Regions from separate parts of the Pseudoalteromonas sp. P1-8 genome, predicted to be linked through region 4. Evidence: predicted binding sites of a transcription regulator. Region 4 holds the regulator's gene; each other region holds the start of a gene.
What was found. The regulator sigma-54, encoded in region 4, starts transcription at its own class of promoters, with help from an activator protein. The targets are predictions, from matches to a motif close to GTTGGCACGNNNNTNGNNT.
Positions count from the first base shown of each region.

Region 1: the regulator sigma-54 is predicted to act here: its motif matches at 2,788-2,806, upstream of AN213_RS11820 (EF-hand domain-containing protein).
Region 2: the regulator sigma-54 is predicted to act here: its motif matches at 2,656-2,674, upstream of AN213_RS20045 (DUF1328 domain-containing protein).
Region 3: the regulator sigma-54 is predicted to act here: its motif matches at 1,911-1,929, upstream of flgJ (flagellar assembly peptidoglycan hydrolase FlgJ).

Region 1 is NZ_LJSO01000007.1:169,192-173,409, forward strand. Features, by position in the region: gene ald (alanine dehydrogenase) at 1-535, shown strand, start outside; gene rluB (23S rRNA pseudouridine(2605) synthase RluB) at 637-1,509, opposite strand; gene scpB (SMC-Scp complex subunit ScpB) at 1,506-2,096, opposite strand; gene AN213_RS11820 (EF-hand domain-containing protein) at 2,227-2,748, opposite strand; gene AN213_RS11825 (hypothetical protein) at 2,955-3,386, opposite strand; gene xthA (exodeoxyribonuclease III) at 3,630-4,218, shown strand, end outside.
Region 2 is NZ_LJSO01000004.1:83,756-87,973, reverse strand. Features, by position in the region: gene csrA (carbon storage regulator CsrA) at 1-164, shown strand, start outside; gene AN213_RS07305 (YcxB family protein) at 192-659, opposite strand; gene AN213_RS07300 (hypothetical protein) at 784-1,707, shown strand; gene AN213_RS07295 (hypothetical protein) at 2,193-2,384, opposite strand; gene AN213_RS20045 (DUF1328 domain-containing protein) at 2,436-2,609, opposite strand; gene AN213_RS07290 (OadG family protein) at 3,144-3,392, shown strand; gene oadA (sodium-extruding oxaloacetate decarboxylase subunit alpha) at 3,408-4,218, shown strand, end outside.
Region 3 is NZ_LJSO01000003.1:163,689-167,906, reverse strand. Features, by position in the region: gene flgK (flagellar hook-associated protein FlgK) at 1-891, opposite strand, end outside; gene flgJ (flagellar assembly peptidoglycan hydrolase FlgJ) at 905-1,873, opposite strand; gene AN213_RS06120 (flagellar basal body P-ring protein FlgI) at 2,068-3,162, opposite strand; gene flgH (flagellar basal body L-ring protein FlgH) at 3,175-3,858, opposite strand; gene flgG (flagellar basal-body rod protein FlgG) at 3,874-4,218, opposite strand, start outside.
Region 4 is NZ_LJSO01000014.1:44,832-49,049, forward strand. Features, by position in the region: gene AN213_RS16630 (HPr family phosphocarrier protein) at 1-61, opposite strand, end outside; gene rapZ (RNase adapter RapZ) at 75-920, opposite strand; gene ptsN (PTS IIA-like nitrogen regulatory protein PtsN) at 921-1,373, opposite strand; gene hpf (ribosome hibernation promoting factor) at 1,377-1,664, opposite strand; gene AN213_RS16650 (RNA polymerase factor sigma-54) at 1,692-3,188, opposite strand; gene lptB (LPS export ABC transporter ATP-binding protein) at 3,296-4,021, opposite strand; gene lptA (lipopolysaccharide transport periplasmic protein LptA) at 4,018-4,218, opposite strand, start outside.

The DNA.
Region 1 (4,218 bases), on a different contig from region 4:
TCTTGACCGTAACATCGACGTACTACGTGCATTAGACGCACAGTTCGGTAATAAAGTTAAAGCTATCTACTCTACTGCTGACGCACTAGAAAAACACGTACTAGAAGCTGACCTTGTGATCGGTGGCGTACTAATCCCAGGTGCAGCGGCGCCTAAACTAGTGACAGCTGAGCACATCAAAGCAATGAAGCCTGGTTCTGCAATCGTTGACGTTGCAATCGACCAAGGTGGTTGTATCGCAACTTCTAAAGCAACTACTCACGCTGATCCTACTTACATCGTTGATGACGTTGTTCACTACTGTGTTGCTAACATGCCAGGTGCTGTTCCACGTACTTCTACGTTTGCACTTAACAACGCCACATTACCATTCATCATCAACCTTGCTAACAAAGGCTACAAGAAAGCGCTTCTTGACGATGCAAACTTCTTAAAAGGCTTAAACGTGATCAAAGGTAAAGTTACTTATAAAGAAGTAGCTGAAGCTTTCAACATGGAATATGTTGACCCACGTACAGCTGTTGAAAATGCTTAATTAGCGTTGTGAAACAAAAAAAGCAGCGATATCGCTGCTTTTTTTTATGCCTGTTTGCAAGTGTGAAGTGTTCTACTTGCAAACAAGTTTGAAAATAGTTTTTAACGACGCTTAGTTTGTTTAGCGCGTTGATTGTGCTTTTTAACCGCCTTACGGATTTGGTTAATTTTAGCGCGCTTGTCTTTACGCTTTTCAGGAATAACCGACAGCTTAGTTTGCGTTTCGCGGCCTAGTTGTACTGTTTTACGTAAATAGTTAACCGTGTCTAAATCAAGCTCAGCCCAACCACCTTGTGGCAAGCGCTTATCAAGCTCTAACTTACCGTAACGAATACGGATAAGACGCGATACTTCAACATCTTGTGATTGCCATAAACGACGTACTTCGCGGTTACGACCTTCTGTTAAAGTGACATTGAACCAACGGTTGATACCTTCACCACCCATAGGTTTGATGTTTAAGAATTTTGCAGGACCATCCTCAAGCTCAACGCCTTTTGTTAAAGTGCGTAGCGTTTCGTTAGTCACTTCACCAAACACGCGAGCTGAGTACTCACGCTCTACTTCGTAGCTTGGGTGCATTAAACGGTTAGCAAGTTCACCATCGTTAGTAAACAGCATTAAACCAGCGGTATTAATATCTAGTCGGCCAACTGCAATCCAACGTTCGCCATCAACACGTGGTAGACGATCAAATACCGTACGACGACCTTCAGGGTCTTTACGTGTACATAACTCGCCTTCTGGCTTGTTATACATAAGTACACGACAAATACGGTCGGCTTTGTCTTCGATTTTCACTACGTGACCGTCAACTCGAATTACATCGGTTGCTTCAACACGGTCGCCTAAACGTGCCACTTTACCATTCACGCTCACACGATTAGCATCGATGTATTTTTCCATTTCACGACGTGAACCCACGCCAGCACGGGCTAATACTTTTTGTAACTTTTCAGTTTCTACATTACTCATTCAGATAGTTCTCTCACAGAAGGATCGCTCAATAACTGGTTGATTTTACTCTCCTGAAGTTCAGGTAACGGCGGTAATTCATCTAAACCAGCTAATGAAAAATAATCTAAGAAAGCGGATGTTGTGGCATATAACGCTGGGCGCCCTGGCACCTCTTTGTGGCCAACAACTCTAACCCACTCTCTTTCTAATAAGGTTTTAATTATTCCTGAGCCAACAGCGACCCCCCGCACTTGTTCAATTTCACCACGGGTAATGGGTTGTCTATAGGCAATCAAGGATAAAGTTTCTAGTAGTGCTCGTGAGTATTTAGGTGCGCGCTCTTGCCATAAGTTTGCCAGCCAAGGCGCTAAACTAGCGCAGGCTTGAAACCTGTAACCGCTGCCTACTGCAACAAGCTTAATGCCTCGGGTTTGATAATGCGTTTGAATTTGTTCAATTGCATTATTAATGCGCGGCATAGAAACGCTTAAATCAGCTAATACTGTCTCTTTTAAATGACGTTTAGACACAGGTTTTCCAGCAACAAAAATCGCGGCTTCTATGATTTCGACTAACTGTTCATCACTGATACGTTTTGTGGCCATCGCTACTAAAGGTCATTTTAAATCACTAACGCTCTATTATGACAGAAGTCGGCCAAGGTTGGAAAAATTATTGTAAAAAAGCCAGCGTAAAACACTGGCTTTGGGGGATATTTATGAATGAATGTTGAAATTAGCTATTTTTAACCATTTCAAGGGCATCATCTTCGGCAACGTCGCTACCATATTTGCTAATGTAATTAACAAACTCAGTGCGGCTTACACGCTTATCTTTGTTGCTATCCATATAGCCAAAGTGATTTGCGATATCGTCGTCATCGGCTTCTTCAATAGAAACATAACCATTTTTGTCGTTATCTAACGATTTAAAGTCATTTTCGATTGGGTCAAATTTAGCGATTTCAGCTTTAAATGCTGATTCAGATACCTCACTATCAGTTGCTACCTTGCCCGTATTTAATTGCATGTATGCATTAAATTCAGTACGGCTGATTTGCTCATCCATATTGGTATCGATATTTGAAAAATGATCCCAAATTGCATCATCGTCAGCTTCTACCTTAGAGATATAACCGTCATTGTCATTATCTAGGCTGCCAAAATCGCTGTCGATTTTTGCTAACGAGTTACTTGCAGAACATGCTGAAAGGCTTAAAGCTGCTAAAATTGTTGATGCTAAAGTTAACTTGTTCATAAGACATTTCCTTGTAGTCGATTAGATTCACTTCGACTGTTACAAATTGAATGCCAAAATGCCTTATTGGCTAAAATCAAGCACTTACAGCCTGGTTAAGTTGGGGTTAAGCCTATGATTTAGCAAGCTTTTCATAGGGTACTGTAATTTTTTCATAAAAAAAGCGCTCCGAAGAGCGCTTTTTACAAATAACAAAAATGCCGCTATTAGATAGCTGCGTTTTGGTAACGCTTAACGAAGTCTGTTACTGCTTCGCCATTACATTTTAACGTATTTAAGTTACCAATTTTTTCACGCACAGGTGTTAAACCTTTTTTAAGTGCAGTGATGCAAAGTTGAGTTTCTTTTTGCTCATTTTTAGCAAACACTTCAACAGCTGCTTTTGCTGCTTCTTGTGATTGTGCTTTTTTAGCAATTTCACGGATGTCAGTGCCGTTACATAAAATGCTTTTTGAAAAACGTGACATTGAAATGCCATGCTTTGCTGCTTCTTTACGTGCAGCGGTAAACCCTTCGTTCGCACTTAAGCTACATAACTTTGATTCAATACGGTTATCAGCTGAAAAGTAGTGCGGGTTGCTTGCTAATGAGCCAAATGAGATACATGCAAGAGAAAGCATCACTAATTGTTTTTTCATGGTTTACCTTTAAATAGTACATAATATGAACGGATGGTTTGCGCGCATTATATAAACAAAAATCAGCAGATCAACTGAATTATTTATTTAATTTAATAATTAATAGTGAGTTAACAATGTTTTTAAATTAAGCAGCAATTGATCAACATTTACCCAATTTGATTTTCGTAATTAGCTCATGAATAAGCCCTAGTTTGATGATAGAATTGCGCTAAACACTGAAACAAAAATAATAGGTGCACCATGAAGGTAATCTCATTTAACATTAACGGCCTGCGCGCTCGTTTACACCAATTGCAAGCCGTAATTGATAAACATCAACCAGATATTATTGGCTTACAAGAAATCAAAGTACATGATGAGGCCTTCCCTCTCGAAGATGTGCAAAAAATGGGTTATCACGTTTATTTTCACGGTCAAAAAGCGCATTACGGCGTGGCTATGTTATGTAAACAAGAGCCGAAATCAGTAGTTAAAGGCTTTGCAACCGATACCGACGAATCACAGCGTCGTATGATCAGTGTTACCGTGACACAAGAAAATGGTCGTGACCTAACGGTGATGAATGGCTACTTCCCGCAAGGGGATAATATTGCTCACGAAACCAAATTCCCTTATAAGCGTCAATTCTATAAAGATTTAATGACTCACTTAGAAGATAACCACACGCCAGAGCAAGATGTTATTGTGATGGGCGACATTAATATTTCACCGACCGATCTCGACATTGGTATTGGTGAACCAAACCGTAAGCGCTGGTTAAAAACAGGTAAGTGTTCGTTCCAACCTGAAGAGCGTGAATGGTTAAGCACTTTATTAAACTGGGGCTTTA
Region 2 (4,218 bases), on a different contig from region 4:
AAACCCTTATGATCGGTGACGAAGTAACAGTTACTGTTCTTGGTGTTAAAGGAAATCAAGTTCGCATTGGTGTAAATGCACCTAAAGATGTATCAGTACATCGTGAAGAAATCTACATGCGAATCCAAGCAGAGAAATCTAACCCAAATCCGGGCAACGTTTAATCAGCGACAGATATTTTTAAGAGCCACTCACTGAGTGGCTCTTTTATTTAGTTCTGCTGTCATTTCATCATTTAGCGCTTGTTTAGAAATATATTGCATACCGCGCTGAGCCTTTAAAATATAACCTCGCTCAGTTTCAATAATCTCACTAATTTGTTGCCAGCTTAATTGGTAGCTTTTATGCGGGTTTTCGGCTTTAACGCCTTCATCATTAAATACGACAGTCACTTCGCTACCCGATGCACGACTCATCATTTGTCTTGCGACCCACCATGGGCGTTTGTAGTAAAACGATAAGCACTCAACCACGGCAAGCATAATCATAAAGCTGCCTAAATAATGATTATCTAATTGATAAAAAGCTAATAAGCCTAAGGTTATTAATAATACCAATAGCGGGTATTTAGGCTTAGCTTGTGATGAATAAGGTAAAGACTCATCAAAGCATTCGTAATAATACGGTTTATCTAATTTGTAAGTTGTACTTAAAGTCATTTGTGGGCTCACTTAATTTGCTGGCGGCAGTTTAACATTGATAGAAAAAATCTTCCGTAGTTGGTTTTCATTTAGTTGTCATTGTGAGAGCTTAAGGTATGCGTATTTTAAAGGTGTAAGTTGTATGTTTGTTAGTTCAATGTCATTAGCACTTGCAATGACCACAAATACTTTTTTAGTTATGGGCGATATGCCATACACCCCGATTGATGAAATCAATCTCGCCAAAGACGGAAAAATTACCAAGGCAATCGCAGCAACACCTCATGGCTTTTTAATGCATCTTGGTGACATGAAATCGGGAGCGCTTGCTTGCACGAATAAACTTTTGCAAAGTAATAAAGCGTTATTAACGTCGTTGACCACACAGCCTTTTATTTATACCCCGGGTGATAATGAATGGACCGATTGCGACCGAGAAAAGCTATCGGTGCGTTTTGATGAGCTTGAACGGCTAAGCTTTGTTAAAGGCTTGATGTTCGACGATGCTTATACAAAAAAAGTACAGCAACTTCAGGTTTATGCAACCCAAGCTGAAATGCTAGAAAATGCTCGCTGGCAGTTTGATGGTATTGAGTTTCGTACCTTACATATACCGGGCACTTTTAATGGTCGCTCACAAATTTTAAAAAGTGATAAAAACGCTGCACTAGATGCCGCCGACAAGCGTGATAAGTACAACTTAACTTGGTTAAAACAAGCGCTTGTTCAGCAAGACGCTAAGGCCTATGTATTTGGTTTTCAGGCTGATATTTACCACCCGACCAGTAAACCTGCTTGCAGTGAATCACAACGCTCTAATTGTGATGCATTTAAAATATACCGAGATGCCATCAGCGATTTCGCAAAGCACACCAATAAGCCTGTACTTGTAATGCATGGCGATACCGGCCCATATTGTCAGCAGCAGCTAGCGAGTAACTTAACGCGTTTAAATGTACCTGGCGACTTTGCTGTAAGTGATGTCGCAAAGGTGAGTTTTATCGACGGCCAGTGGCATATAGCGAGTGTAACGACAAACAAGCCTCTTACAATGGGTTGTAAGTAATATCGTAGGTTGGTTAGAGCGGAGCGAAACCCAACAAATTAATGAGTTTCTAGGGGAAAGAGTAAAGTTTCGAGTTTCTAGAGAAAGGAGCCATCAGCTTTCAGCCGTCAGCTATCAGATTAAAACCCAACAAGTTAGCGAGTTTGAGGCTCACGTAGGCGTGAAATTTATTTCGCGCGATGTTTCTTAAATCTACGTGTAAGTCGTAGGTCGGGCTTTAGCCCGTCAAGTATGAGTGATAAAACATGTGTCGCCATAAATGACGACCTACGTGACGTAGGGTAGAGCGGAGCGAAACCCAACAAGTTAACGGGTTTCTAGGGGAAAGAGTAAAGTTAGCAAGCTCCTTGACACAAGCAGCAGGCAGACTAGAGTTGCTAACTTGCTAACTTGTGCTAACTTGCTAACTTGCTAACTTGCTAACTTGCTAACTTGCATACACAAAAAAGCGGCACTTGGCCGCTTTTCTTAAGTAAGGTGTGTTGTTAGCAGTTAGTTTCTTCTGCGTTAACACCTTCTTTTACTTCTTCACATGCATCTTCAACTGCATTTTGTGTATCAGTAATTGCTTCATCAATACGCTCACCTGCGTCTTCAGCAGAGTTGTCTTCACAACCCATGATGAATAAACCTGAAAATAGGGCGATAGTAGCGGCTTTTAAAGTTGAATTTTTCATAATGAAATTCCTTGTAAATTTAAAATAAAGTAAGTGGTTATCTGCTTTTAACTACTTAGGGACACTGCCTCTAAGTGCTCCTGATACCAGCGAAATAACTAGTAATACTAAAAATATAAAAAAGATAATCTTAGCGATGCCTGCAGCGGCTCCTGCGATACCGCCAAAACCTAACACTGCTGCGATTAACGCGATAACTAAAAAAGTAATTGTCCAGCGTAACATAGTGGTCTCCTTGGCTATTTAAATTTTCTTAAGTTCGATGCAACTAAAGCGAGTTCTGTGCCATAAGTTTTATTTTATATATTTCAAAGGGTTGAGTGTTTTTGTTGTTCTTGAGAGGGTTCATCATTTGGTAACTTTTACGAGTAAGCATGTAACTTATTCATAGTGATATTTTTTCATATTGAGCTGAATGAAGAAAAAGAGTATTTCTGTGATTATTGGTAAGACCAATTTAACTTTATTGTAAGGTAATAGCTCTAACACCTTGTTGTGCGTGGTTTTTAGGCTTTTTACTATGATTGGTTAATAGCTGAACATATAACATTTGGCTATATTGACTATTTATATCATCTATAACGGGGCTTTAAATGCGCTAATAGTAGGGTGTTAATTATATGTGCGTCATGTTATTTTAAATTTAATTGGTTTTACCAATTTACAATGGTGCTATACAAATGAATTTTGTTTGTTATTATTGGTGCATAATTATTTAACAAAAATAACTTTTTATTTTAAGTAAGCGAGGGGAGTCGTATGGATATAGGTGGATTACTCACCACTGCGGCCAGTTTGATGGTGACAGGCATGGTAGGCGTGTTTGTTTTTCTGACTATTTTGATTTCAGCAGTCACTTTAATGTCAAAGGTAGTGGGTCGATTTGATGATCCTGCAACTGCAGAACCTACGCGTACAGCAAAAATTCAACCTCAACAGGGTGTGCCACAGGCACATATTGCAGCAATCAGCGCTGCAATTGCTCAATTTCGAAATAAACAAAAATAACGGGGCAGCTTAAACATGGCTAAATTAAAATTAACCGAATTAGTATTGCGTGACGCACACCAGTCTCTTTTGGCAACGCGTATGCGCTTAGACGATATGCTACCCATGGCAGAAAAACTCGATAATGCGGGTTACTGGTCAATTGAATCATGGGGTGGTGCGACGTTTGACTCGTGTATCCGTTATTTAGGTGAAGATCCTTGGCAACGTATTCGCGAGCTAAAAGCGGCAATGCCAAACACTAAGCAACAAATGCTACTACGCGGACAGAATCTTCTAGGTTACCGTCATTATGCTGATGATGTAGTCGAAAAGTTTGTTGAGCGTGCCCACAAAAACGGTGTTGATGTTTTCCGTATTTTCGATGCGATGAACGATGTACGTAACCTTGAAACTGCCATTAAAGCTGCAGTTAAAGTAGGTGCTCATGCCCAAGGTACTATTTCGTACACAGTAAGCCCAGTCCATACGCTTGATATGTGGCTTGAGCTTGCAAAACAACTAGAAGATCTTGGTTGTCATTCAATTTGTATCAAAGATATGGCGGGTTTATTAAAGCCATATGATTGCGAACAGTTGATCAAAGGCTTAAAAGAAACTGTATCTATTCCTATCGCAATGCAATGTCACGCGACGACAGGTTTAAGTACTGCAACTTACCAAAAAGCAATCGATGCGGGTATCGATATGCTTGATACGGCTATTTCGTCAATGAGTATGACCTATGGTCATAGCGCAACAGAAACCATTGTTTCAATTGTTGAAGGCACAGAGCGTGACACCGGCCTTAATTTAAATGAGTTAGAAGAAATTGCCGCTTATTTCC
Region 3 (4,218 bases), on a different contig from region 4:
TGCTAAGCCCATTTGACCAAGTTGGTTTTGCGCTGGAACTAAAATATCGTCACGAAATGCCAGTAAGCCACCAATTTTGCCTTTCAATTTACTCACATCAACTTCAAGCGGCACGGCTTTGCCACCGTTTATATCAAGTTTTAATTCTTTAAAGTTCGGATCAGGATCGCCACTGAATGAAAACAGGTTAAATGTGCCACTTTGCATGACAAGTGCTTGACCAGAGCCTAAATACACTTGTTTCTCGCCGTTATTACCATCGAGTGTTTCAATATCAATCAGCTCAGATAGATCACGAATTGCTTTATCACGTTCATTATATAAACCACTTGATACTGACTCACGATCAGTACCATGAACCGAAGCAATCTTGGTATTTAAATCACTGATATTTTGGATCAGGTTATTTGCTTCATCTGAAAAGATTTCTAGCTGCTCATTTACTACTGCTTTTTGGTCAACCACAATGCTCGATAACCTGTCCATTTGATCAATCAAATTTTGTGCATCCGTCATGACCAGTGAACGAGCTACTGTTGATGACGGTTGATTTAAGCTTTCTTGTACATTGTTAAAAAACGAATTTACGCTCGTTGATAAGCTGTTTGACTCTTCTGAAAACAAGCTATCTACACGGCTTGCTTCAGTTACAAACTGATCAAAAAACGCTTTATTAGAGGTATCTCTATTTAATTGCTTTTGTGCAAATTCATTTAGTAAGCGATACGTTTCACCACGGCCGACTTGGTTATCGATCATGGTTGTGAACTCAGTACGCTCACGCACATAGCCCTCGGTATTAACGTTGGCGATGTTTTTACTGGTGGTTTGTAAAAGCTCAGAGTTAGCTCTTACACCGGCATTTGCTATGTCATATAAGCTAAATGACATGAGGGTCTACTCCTTAACGTACCAATGAAGCAGCGACGCTTTGAAGCTCAACGCGCTTCAATACCTGCTTAATTTTATCGGCATAATTTGGATCAGTTGCATAGCCTGCTTTTTGTAACGAATCTAAAAAGGCTGCAGGCTCTGCGGTATTATTAAGTGCTTCTTGATAACGTGGGTTTTCATTTAAAAAATCCACAAAGTCGTTCACACTGTCTTTAATCGATTGATAAGAGCGAAAACTTGCTTGCTTTTTAACTGGCACACCTTGTTCAAACTCAAGCGTGACTTTGCTTGCTTTATCACCTTGCCAGCTCCTATCCGATTTAATATTGAATAAGTTGTTACTACTTGTGCCATCAGCTTTACTGATGATGTGTTTACCCCAGCCCGTTTCAAGTGCTGCTTGAGCAACCATCACAGCTGGGTTTAAGCCAATTTTTTCAGCCGCATTTTTAGCGTGCTCCCAAACAGAGCTAATGAAAGACTCAGCATCTTCAAAGCGGTTTTCTGATTGCTCGTTCGCTGATGTATCCTCGACAGCTTGTGGTTTAGCCTTAGCCTCAGTAGTGCTATTAAGGACACCGCTTGCGCGTTTATCACTATCAAAGTCAGCCGTCGTTCTTAGTACAGAACCTGGTGTAAACTCTTTACCGTCTGGCGAGAGCTGCTGAACAATCAAGTCAGCTAGGCCGAGCGAACCATTTGATGAAAGCTCAACCGACATTTGTTGGTCATGCATCTCTTCAAAAAATTTAACGCCGCTTGAATTAAATGGGCTGTCTTTATCTTCAAACGCTTCATTTGCTTTGCGCATGCTTTTAAGTAGCATCTGAGTGAAGATAGATTCAAATTGTGCCGCCGCTTTTTTCAGCGCCTCTTTTGACGCATCGCTAGAGGCATCACTTTTTAAGGCATTTTGACGTAATGAGTCTAAGTTGCCTAAATCAAAAAAGTTTTGCTTGTCGAGATGATTTGTATCCATCAGCTTTTTGACACAATAGTTAATAATGAAAATTAAAATGCAAAAATTGCGCCAATAAAAAACTTTATAAATGAATGGCTAATAACTGATACAGGAATGGAGTAACTTCAGAGCCAAGATTTTGGCTGATGTTTGTGTGCTAAATGATTTAAGAAATACTAAAACAAAAAACGCGCTCGAAAGCGCGTTTTAATTTAAATGATAACCAGTTGCCCGTTTATCGCCCCCGCTTCTTTTAAAGCTTCAAGGATTGCCATTAAATCACCCGGTGCGGCCCCAACTTCATTGATTGCACGCACGAGATCATCAAGATTAACACCCGGGTTAAATACAAAAGCACGTGAATCATCTTCGTTCACATCAATAATACTTTGATTGGTAACGGTAGTTTCACCATCACTTAAAGCATTTGGCTGTGACACATTTTGCTGCTCAGCAATGGTGACCGTTAAACCACCATGTGTAATCGCCGCTGGCTGTAGCTTCACGTTTTTGCCAATCACTATTGTGCCTGTGCGAGAGTTCACAATAATTTTTGCTGCTGTGTCTGCTGGCTTAAACTCTAAGTTTTCAAGTGTCGACAAATAAGCAACACGTTGAGAAGCATCACGCGGTGCTAACACTCGTACTGAAGCTGCATCGATTGCCTGAGCGCTGTCAGGACCCACTAAATCATTAATCGTTTGCTCTAAGCGTTTAGCCGTTGTGAAATCAGGACGATTTAAATTAAAGGTAATGTAGTCACCTTGCATAAACGGGCTCTTAATAGCACGTTCTACAATGGCACCGTTTGGAATACGACCCACTGTGGGTGTGTTAATAATTACACGGCTACCGTCTGCCCCTTCAGCACCTAGACCACCAACGACTAAGCTGCCTTGTGCAATCGCATAGGTATTGCCATCAACCCCTTTTAGGAAGGTTTGTAATAAAGTACCGCCACGTAAACTACCCGCACTACCAATAGATGAAACCGTAATATCAATGGTTTGACCGGGTTTTCTGAATGCCGGTAACTCTGCATGTACAGCCACAGCGGCAACATTTTTAATCTTAGGTTTTAAGCTATCAGGTAAGGTAATACCAAAACCATTCAGCATAGCTTTAAAGCTTTGTTGAGTAAATCGGCTTTGTTCACCTGTGCCGGGCAAACCGACAACCAAACCATAACCCACTAATTGGTTTGCGCGCACGCCCTCAACCATAGATACATCTTTGACTCGCTCAGCCTGTGCAGAAAACTGCAGGCTAATTAAGCAAAGAGCGATGATGTATTTAAACCCATTCATGACTTTATTCCTCTAAAATGGGAAAAGCGAACTACTAAAGAAACGAGACAGCCAACCTGCACTTTGCGTTTCTTGAATTTGCCCTTTACCTGAGTATTGAATTCGCGCATTAGCAATACGGTTTGATGTGACCGTGTTATCTGCTTGAACATCTTCAGGACGAACTAAACCTTCAAGGCGAATAAATTCTTCACCGGTGTTCAAAGTGAGCCATTTTTCACCGCGAATAACCAAATTTCCGTTCGGTAGAACACGCATCACATTGACAGATATATCACCAAATAAGCTATTTGATTGGTTAGACTTTGAATCACCTTTAAACGATGCCCCAGAACCAATACCAAACTGAATGCTATCACCGCCAATGTTAACTGGATTACCGCCAAGCCCAATAACAGGGTCTAAACTAGCGTCCGTTTCTTTGTCGGTTTCGGTTTTTGCCGCTTTGGTGGCTTGCGTTGATTCTTGCAATTTAACAGTGATGATATCACCCGCGCGCAATGCCTTTTTATCTGAGTACAAGTCATCTGCTGAATAACTATCAAACAACGAACCCGTTGGTACCATTGGCTCTGTTGTTGGCTCCGGATACATAGGCGCATAGTAAGGGTCATCCTGAACCACATGATGATTTTGCGTTGTCATACAACCACCCAGCATTAATGCTGCCGATGTGACTAAGATAATGTTACGCATGCTGCCTCCTACCCATTAAAGCTGTTGATTGATGTAACTAAGCATTTCATCAACCGCTGAAATCACTTTTGAATTCATTTCATAAATTCGTTGCGTTTCGATCAAGTTAACGAGTTCTTCTGTTACATTCACATTAGACGTTTCTAGTGAACCTTGAACCACAGTACCTAAACCATCGATACCTGGGTTCCCTTGCACAGGTGCGCCACTCACAGCAGTTTCTGTGTACAAGTTTTGCCCCATAGGTTCAAGACCCGATGGATTAATAAAGTCACTAATTGTTAGCTGACCAATGACCACGTTCTCTGCTTGCCCTGAAATACGTACCGACACTTCACCGTCTTGCGAAACAGTAATTGA
Region 4 (4,218 bases):
TAGCAGCACGAGCATGTAAGCCAAGTTTGTTTTGAATTAAAAAGGTATCTTCAGCGTGCATTGTTGGTGCCTAATTAAATGTCTTGTTCGCGGTGGCGGATTTTTACATTAGCATGGCTTTTGGCAAAGCTCTCACCAATTGTTTGCGCTAAGTAAACAGAGCGATGCTGGCCGCCGGTGCAACCAATAGCAATGGTCAGGTAACTGCGGTTATTACGCTCTAAATGTGGCAACCAAGTTTGCACAAAGGTTTGTATTTGCCAAGTGAACTTTTGCACTATGCTGTGGCTAGCTAGGTAATCTTTTACTGGTTGATCAAGGCCAGTTAGTGGCTTTAAATCAGGTTCCCAGTGTGGGTTAGGTAAAAAGCGTGCATCAAAAACGTAGTCAGCTTCTTTTGGAATACCATGCTTAAAGCCAAACGACATAAAAGTAATAATTAGCTTTTTATCTTTTTTACCTAAAATCTTTTCGCGAATTGATTCTGCTAACTGATGAACACTCAGATCAGTGGTATCAATCATAAAGTCAGCGCGAGTGATCAACACATCAAGCAGGATTTTTTCTTGTTTAATGGCCAGATCAAGCGGCAAAGAATCAATAGATAGTGGATGCAAGCGGCGTGTTTCTGAAAAGCGCTTGATCAGAGTTTGGTCATCACTGTCTAAATAGAATAGTGTTGGGTTTGCGAAACCTGGCAGGTACTCAAGAATATCATTAAATTCTTGCTGCTCTTTCGGTAAGTTACGTACGTCGATACTGACCGCTATTTTATCGTAGTTATCAGACACACTACGTACGAGCGAAGGCAGTAAATTAACCGGAATATTATCAACGCAATAATAGCCTAAGTCTTCAAGTACTCGTAAAGCGACCGATTTACCTGAGCCTGAGCGACCGCTGATAATTATTAATTCCATTTATGCCTCTGCTGATATGACCTGAAACAGTTGCTGATCGGTAGTAGCACTACGCAGCTGTTTACAAAATTCTTTATCTTTAAGTCTATCAGCAATTGTTGATAAGGTCTTTAGGTGAAGCTGACAGTCACCATCTGGTACGATGAGTGCCACAAAAATATCAACTGGACGATTATCAATTGCATCAAAATTAATAGGGGATTCACTCACTATCACAAATGCATGAGGCTCATCTGCGCCGCTCATTCGGCCATGTGGAATAGCAATACCTCGGCCAATGCCGGTGCTACCTAGTTTTTCTCGGTTGAGTAAAGCATCTAGGATATCTTGTTGCGATAAATGAGGAAGCTGCTGGTGGGCCAGTTCGCTGATATATTCAAGAATTCTTTTTTTGCTATTAAAAAGGACCGCAGCTTTGCTGCAGTCCTGGTTAGTAAGTGAACTTAGTTTCATAATTTAATGTCGAGCTAATTTCTCTTTGTGTTTAATGACTTGGCGATCAAGTTTATCGATCAGTGAGTCAATGGCTGCGTACATATCTTGATGTTCTGTAGAAGCGAATAATTCGCCTCCGTTTACATGTAAAGTTGCTTCTGCTTTTTGGCTTAATTTTTCTACATCTAGAATGACATGAACATTATTAATATGGTCAAAATGCCTTTCTAGTTTCGCAAACTTGGTGTTTACATAGTCTCTTAATGAATCTGTGATTTCTACATGACGACCAGTTAAATTTAGTTGCATAAGCATTTTTCCTTCTATGTAAAACGTCTAAATCAGACTCTTACGCTGATTAGACGGAGGTATTGCTAGAGACTCACGATATTTTGCAATTGTACGTCTAGCTACTTTAATTCCTTGCTCAGCCAATATATCTGCAATTTTGCTATCACTCAATGGTTTAGCTGAGTTTTCTGCAGCGACTAACTTCTTGATTAAAGCGCGTATTGCTGTAGAAGAACACTCACCACCATTTTCGGTGCTGACATGGCTTGAGAAGAAATATTTCAACTCAAAAATACCCCGTGGGGTATGCATATATTTTTGCGTTGTTACCCGTGAAATCGTCGATTCATGCATTTCGACCATTTCAGCAACATCATTTAGCACCATCGGCTTCATTGCTTCAGGGCCATGTTCAAAGAAAGCTTGTTGTTGTTGAACGATACAGTTGGTCACCTTTAATAGCGTATCGTTACGGCTTTCTAAGCTCTTAATAAACCACTTTGCTTCTTGTAAGTGAGAACGAATAAATTGGCTGTCGCTACTTGATTTAACTGAGCGAGACATAGCTGCATATTGGCTGTTCACTCTAATCTTTGGCATACAATCTGGGTTTAACTCGACTACCCAGCGACCTTTTACTTTTTTCACTGATACATCAGGTATGACGTACTCAGACTCTTCGCGTACTATGCTATCCGCAGGCTTAGGGTTTAAGCTGTGGATGAGCGTCATAACTTCTTTAAGCTCGTTTTCTTTAAGCTTAGTCTTTTTCATCAAAGTTCGATAGTCGCGACTCGCTAATAATTCGATATGCTCAGATAAAACCATTTTAGTTTCAGCTAAATATGGCGTATCGGCATCGAATTGGCGTAGCTGAATGCACAGACATTCTTGTAAACTGCGCGCGCCAATACCCACAGGATCAAATAACTGAATTCTTTTTAAGACCGCTTCGACTTCATCAAGTTCGATTTCTTCTTCATCGTTATTTTGATTAAAGCTTTCGACTATATCTTCACAGCTTACCGTTAAAATACCTGAATCATCGATAGCTTCTACAATTGCCACAGCAATCGCTTCATCAGTAGGGCTAAATGGCGTGAGCTGTAATTGCCACATTAGGTATTCGTGAAGGGTTTCGGTTGATGCACCTTGATAGATAGATTCATCTTCAGGCATTGGCCCTGACGATGTTGAAGGGGCGGCACTCATGTACTCATCCCAAGTAACATCCATGGCTAAGTCATCGCTTACGGTGTCTTTATTGAGAGCATCACTACTTTCTTGCTCGTACTCGCTAGGTGCTTCTTCGGCAGACGCGCTGACTTGCACATCGTCAGACTCCGCTTTTTGCTCATTCTTGCCGGTGCTTTCTTCATTGTAATCCGCTTCTTCCACTTCAAGTAGGGGATTACTATCAAGCGCTTCTTGAATTTCTTGCTGGAGATCCAATGTACTGAGCTGCAACAAACGAATCGCTTGTTGCAGTTGTGGAGTCATTGTAAGTTGCTGGCCCATGCGCAGCTGTAATGATTGCCTCATGTATCCCTAACAATCCTTTTAAAGTTATCGATAACTGTAAAAACACAGTTATCGATTTATTGTCATTGTTATAAGTCTAGCAGATGCTCTAGTCGCTGGCGTAATGGTTACAGCCTGAATTGCTCGCCTAGATATACATCGCGTACAGTTTGGTCTGCTAATACGTGCTCAGGTGTGCCTGATGCAATTAGCTCCCCATGAGAAACAATGTAGGCTTTTTCACAAACATCAAGGGTTTCTCGAACATTATGGTCAGTAATTAGTACACCGATACCACGATTTTTTAGGTGCTCAATAATTTTCTTTATATCTAACACTGAAATTGGATCAACACCAGCAAAAGGCTCATCTAAAAGGATAAATTTAGGATTAGCGGCTAATGCGCGAGCAATTTCTACACGGCGTCGCTCACCACCTGACAGCGCCATACCTTGGCTGTCACGAATGTGTTGAATACTAAATTCATCGAGTAAGCTATTAAGTGTTTCTTCGCGACCTGCTTTGTTTAGATCTTTACGGGTTTCTAAAATAGCCATCAAGTTTTGGTAAACCGTTAACTTTCGAAAAATTGACGATTCTTGTGGCAGATAGCCGATACCTAAGCGGGCACGATTGTGCATTGGCAAAAGGGTAATATCGTTATCATCAATGCTGATTTTACCTTTGTCGCTTGGGACTAGGCCTACAATCATATAGAAGGTGGTGGTTTTACCTGCACCATTTGGGCCAAGCAAGCCAACAATGCTGCCCGCTTCAACTTCAAGGCCGACATTTTTAACCACTTGGCGGCCTTTGTAGCTTTTAGCTAAAAGCTCTGCTTTTAATGTGCTCATGGTTGGCCTTTATTATCTTTTTTATTTTCAACAGGCACTAAAATAGTGTGTACACGATCTGTTGAGTTTTCGTCTTTTTCAGCACTGATCAGCTGCTGTGCCATATCATAGGTAATGCTTTTTGCTGTTACTTTTTGACCTGCTTGAGTAACTTCAGCTTCACCATTTAAGGTTAAGAAGCGTTTTGCAACATCATA